Regions from separate parts of the Duganella sp. AC917 genome, predicted to be linked through region 1. Evidence: predicted binding sites of a transcription regulator. Region 1 holds the regulator's gene; the other holds the start of a gene.
What was found. The regulator FliA, encoded in region 1, starts transcription of late flagellar genes. The targets are predictions, from matches to a motif close to CTAAAGTTTNNNNNNNNNNNGCCGNTA.
Positions count from the first base shown of each region.

Region 2: the regulator FliA is predicted to act here: its motif matches at 1,290-1,316, upstream of ACZ0BA_RS15765 (flagellar protein FliT).

Region 1 is NZ_OZ409848.1:6,703,511-6,705,902, forward strand. Features, by position in the region: gene flhF (flagellar biosynthesis protein FlhF) at 1-9, shown strand, start outside; gene ACZ0BA_RS29310 (MinD/ParA family ATP-binding protein) at 2-808, shown strand; gene ACZ0BA_RS29315 (RNA polymerase sigma factor FliA) at 888-1,619, shown strand; gene ACZ0BA_RS29320 (flagellar motor protein) at 1,601-2,347, shown strand; gene motD (flagellar motor protein MotD) at 2,349-2,392, shown strand, end outside.
Region 2 is NZ_OZ409848.1:3,639,405-3,641,796, reverse strand. Features, by position in the region: gene ACZ0BA_RS15770 (aspartate aminotransferase type Ic) at 1-826, shown strand, start outside; gene ACZ0BA_RS15765 (flagellar protein FliT) at 958-1,236, opposite strand; gene ACZ0BA_RS15760 (HDOD domain-containing protein) at 1,419-2,246, opposite strand; gene ACZ0BA_RS15755 (class I SAM-dependent methyltransferase) at 2,378-2,392, shown strand, end outside.

The sequences.
Region 1 (2,392 bases):
CTTGGCTAATTTCGATTTCGACCAGGCGGAGGGACTGCGCCGCATGCTGGCGGGGCCCAAGCCCCGCATCGTCACCTTCCTGTCGGCCACGCCGCAGGACGACAAGGGCGCCATGCTAGTCAACCTGGGCGCTTCGCTGGCGCGCGCCGGCAACGACGTGTTGATGATGGATGCCTGCGCCAGCGCGCACGGCGTGGCCACGCGCCTCGGCGTCGACGGCGGCGCCAGTTTGCTGAACGTCGCGCGCCAGGAGTGCGCGCTCAATCAGGTGATCCACCAGGTGCCGCAGGGTTTCGCTGTGGCGTCAATGACACGCGGCGCGCTGCGCAGCGGCCCGGATGAAACGCGCCGCCTGGCCAAGGCTTTCGACGTCCTGGTCAAGCAGACCGGCATCGTCATCGTCGACGGCGAATTCGACGGCGAGGCTTTCCCGGTGCCGGTCATGGCCAGTTCCGAGATCGTGGTGCAGGTGTCGAACAGCGCCACCTCGATCAAGGCCGCCTACAGCATGATCAAGCGCCTGAACCAGGAATTGGGCCGCCGCCCGTTTGGAATTCTGGTCACCGGGGCTTCCGAATCGGAAGCAAAAGTGGTATACGATAATATGGCGCAAGCGGCAAGCCGCTATCTGGCCGTGAACCTGGTCTCGATGGGATCCGTGCCGGCCGACGAATACCTGCAGCGCGCCGCGCGTCTGGGTCGCGCGGTGGTCGACGCCTTCCCGCTGGCCGGCGCGTCGGTCGCTTTCCGTCAACTGGCGGGGCGCCTCGCGCTGGCCGGTTCGCCGTCGGTCGCACGTTCACTGTGAGCGGAAAGGGCGGGCGGCGAAGATCCTGGCGCATAGCTAATTATCAATGAACCATCAATAAGAATATAAACATCAGGCTATGTACACGGTCAAAGGGAAAGCGGACAAGAATTCTTTGCTGACGGAGCATATGCCGTTGGTCAAGCGCCTTGCCCATCACATGAAGGCGAAACTGCCGCCCAGCGTCGAAGTCGACGATCTGGTGCAAGCCGGGATGATCGGCCTGCTCGACGCCATCAGCCGTTACGAGGACACCCACGGCGCCCAGTTCGAGACCTATGCCGTGCTGCGCATCCGCGGCGCCATGCTCGATGAACTGCGCAACAGCGACTGGCTGCCGCGCTCCATGCGCCAGAACATGCGCAAGATCGAAACGGCGATGAGCACTTTGCAGCAGCGCCTGGGCCATCCGCCGACCGAGTCGGAAGTGGCCAAGATGCTCAAGCTGTCGCTGGCCGACTACCAGGAGATGCTGTCCGACGGCGGCGGCCACCAGCTGGTGTATTACGAGGATTTCCACGCCGACGACGGCAACGACAGCTTCCTCGACCGCTACTGCTCGGACGAGGAGAGCGATCCACTGCGCTCGCTGCTCGACGGCGACTTCCGCCAGGCCGTGATCGACGCCATCGACGCGCTGCCGCCGCGCGAGAAAATTTTGATGGGGCTGTACTATGAAGAGGAGCTCAACTTGAAAGAAATCGGCGCCGTGATGGGCGTATCGGAATCGCGCGTATCGCAATTGCATACGCAGGCCGTCGCGCGCCTGCGCGCCTCGCTCAGGGAGAAGTCGTGGACTGGGCCAGTGTAATCGGTGTATTGCTGGCGCTGGCCGGCATCGCCGTCGGCCAGACGCTGGAGGGCGGCAAGCTATCGTCGCTGCTGCAGCCGGCCGCCTTTGCCATCGTCGTCATCGGCACCTTCGGCGCCGTGCTGCTGCAGACCAAATTCCGCACCTTCGTGCGCGGCCTGAAGATGCTGCGGCTGGTGTTCGCGCCGCCCAAGGACACGCGCGCCGTGCTCGCGCGCGACATCAACGCCTGGAACCTGGCGGCGCGCCGCGACGGCCTGCTGTCGCTGGAGCGCTACATGCTCGCCTCCAAGGACAAGTTCAACACCAAGGGCCTGCGCCTGATCGTCGACGGCATCAATCCCGACAAGCTGCGCCACCTGCTCGACACCGAGATCACCGCCTACGAAACCGAGGAGCGCCAGGCGGTGCGGATCTGGGAATCGGCCGCCGGCTACTCGCCAACGATCGGCATCCTCGGCGCCGTCCTGGGCCTGATCCACGTGATGGAAAACCTCACCGATCCGAGCAAGCTTGGCGCCGGCATCGCCGTCGCTTTCGTCTCGACGATCTACGGCGTGGGCCTGGCCAACCTGTTCTTCTACCCGGTGGCCAATAAACTCAAGGCCATCGTCACGCAGGCCGTGCACCAGCAGGAGATCGCCGCCGCCGTGTTCTACGACATCGCCACCGGCGACCACTCGCGCGTCATCGACGAGCGCATCGCAACGCTGCTGCGGGAGCACTGACATGCAGTACCAGTACCGGCGCGCGCGCAGGAAGTTCGACGAGGA
Region 2 (2,392 bases), 3.1 Mb from region 1:
CGAAGCGCGCGGCATTAAAATGATCAACATTTCGATGACCGAAGCCGGCCCGGACATGGACCTCGTCGAAAAACTGGTGGCCGAGGACGCCAGCATCAAGGGCATGTGGTGCGTGCCGAAATACAGCAACCCGGGTGGCGTGGTCTATTCGGATGAAGTCGTCAACCGCCTGGCAGCGATGAAAACCGCCGCGCCGGACTTCCGCCTGATGTGGGACGACGCCTATCGCTTCCACCACCTGAGCGAGAAGAAACTGGAAGTGGCCAACGTCCTCGAGGCTTGCGCCAAGGCCGGCAATCCGGACCGCGCGATCGTATTCGCTTCGTCGTCGAAGGTGACCTGGGCCGGTTCCGGCATCGCCGCGCTGGCCGCCTCGCCAGCCAACATCGCCTGGTGGACCAAGCACGCTGGCATCCGCAGCATCGGCCCGGACAAGATCAACCAGCTGCGCCATGTACGCCTGCTCAAGGACGTCGCCACCGTCGATGCGTTGATGGAGCAGCATCGCGCGCTGTTGCAGCCGAAATTCGAAGCGGTGCTGGCGCAATTTGAAACGTACCTGGGCGACGTGCCGGGCGTATCGTGGACGCGTCCGCTTGGTGGTTACTTCATCGACCTGGTGACGCCGGACGGTTCGGCCAAGCGCACCGTGGCGTTGGCGAAGGAAGCGGGCATCACCTTGACGCCGGCCGGCGCCGCCTTCCCGTACGGTAACGACCCGAAGGACAGCCACATCCGCATCGCGCCGAGTTTCCCGTCGCTGGACGAGATCACCAAGGCGGCGCAGGGGATCGCGCTGTCGTTGCGTGTCGCGCTGGCTAGCTAAAAAACAACTCCGGGGTCGGGTCCGCCATTTCTACGCGGACTCGACCTTGGAGGCGCTGTCGTCGCGATCGGCGGCGGTTCGGCATAAAAAAAGCGCCTCGATGAGGCGCTTTTTTGTTGGGCATGCGGATTTTACTGACGCGCCATGCCTGGCACCTGATTCATCCATGGATCGGTGACGTCGCGGATTTCGCGGTCGTTGGCCAGGATCTGCTTGAGCAGGTCGATCTTGCGCAGGCGCGGGGCGCCGTTCAGGGCGGGCACGCCGGTGGCGACCGCACGCGCTTCGGTGGCGCACTGGGTTTCCAATTTGCTCAGACCGTCCCAGTCGCCCATGCGCGCGGCGGCGGCCATCTGGTTGCTCAAACCGGCAATGTTTTCGTACATCGAGAGGACTTCGTTCGAGGTCATATTCCCACCCAGGCTAGTTATCTTCGGTAAAACGGATTACCGCATGTCCTGATTAACGTCAGCTTAAACGGGAACTTTAGGGTGATTTCAAAAATATTTGAAAAAAGTCGAAAAAAAAGCCGCCGTGCTCAAAAGCAGGCGGCTTTCGTTGCCGTTAAGGCAAGTTGATGTTATCGGCCAGCTTACTTCACCAGCTCTTCCAGACCAGCGCTCAGCTCGTCCGGCGATGGCATATCGTCAATCAGTGCGTTGTCGTCCAAGCCGAGTTCCTCGGCCAGTTCGGTCGGGTAGCAGGCCGCGATTTCGTCCGCGCTCAGTTGTGCGTGCTCGACGCGCGCGCGCCACGCCGCCAGCGAGACGACCGCCGCCAGCCGATTAAGTTCGCCGTTGTGATGCGGCTCCGGGAAGGCTTCGATGGTTTCCGAGAACGCGGCCGGGAACTTCCAGCGCTTGGCCAGCTCGGCGCCGACGTCGGCAAAGGTGTAGCCGAACGACGCGGTTTCGGCGTCGAGGCGGCGCGCGTCCATCGGGCTGGCGATCTTGTCGATCTCCATCGATTTTTCAGGCATCGCCGAATGCATCACCAGCTGGCCGATCGCGTGCATCATGCCGATGGTGAAGGCGAGGTCGGTGTTTTCCTTGGTTTTCTTGGCGATCCACTTGGCCGACACGGCGGTGTGCAGGCTGTAGCGCCAGAACTGTTTGAGGTCGAGGCCGGGAACCGTCTTGAAGCCGCTGACCAGGCCCGAGCTGATGACCAAGGTGCGCACGGTGACGAAGCCGAGCATGAGCACCGCGTCCTCGACCGTGCCGATGCTGCGTGAGACGTGATAGTAGGCCGAGTTGGCCAGGCGAAGCAGCTTTGCGCTCAGCACTGGATCGGTTGCCAGTTTTTTTGCGATCTCTTCGGTCGAGACGCTGGCCTTGTCGAAACTGCTGATCAATTCCTCGACGACCTTTGGCGCGGTGGGCAGCGCGGTCGGATTCTGGAACAAGGCGTCAAGTTTCATTTGTATCTCCTGGATGCTCAGTAATGTTGGGCGTTGCTATGGGCTAACTATATAGCGATTCCCTGAATGAAAGAAGTGATTTGATACCTGAGCGTATCTTTTCTGCTGTCTCGATACGCTACACTGGCGCCATGGAACCCGATCAT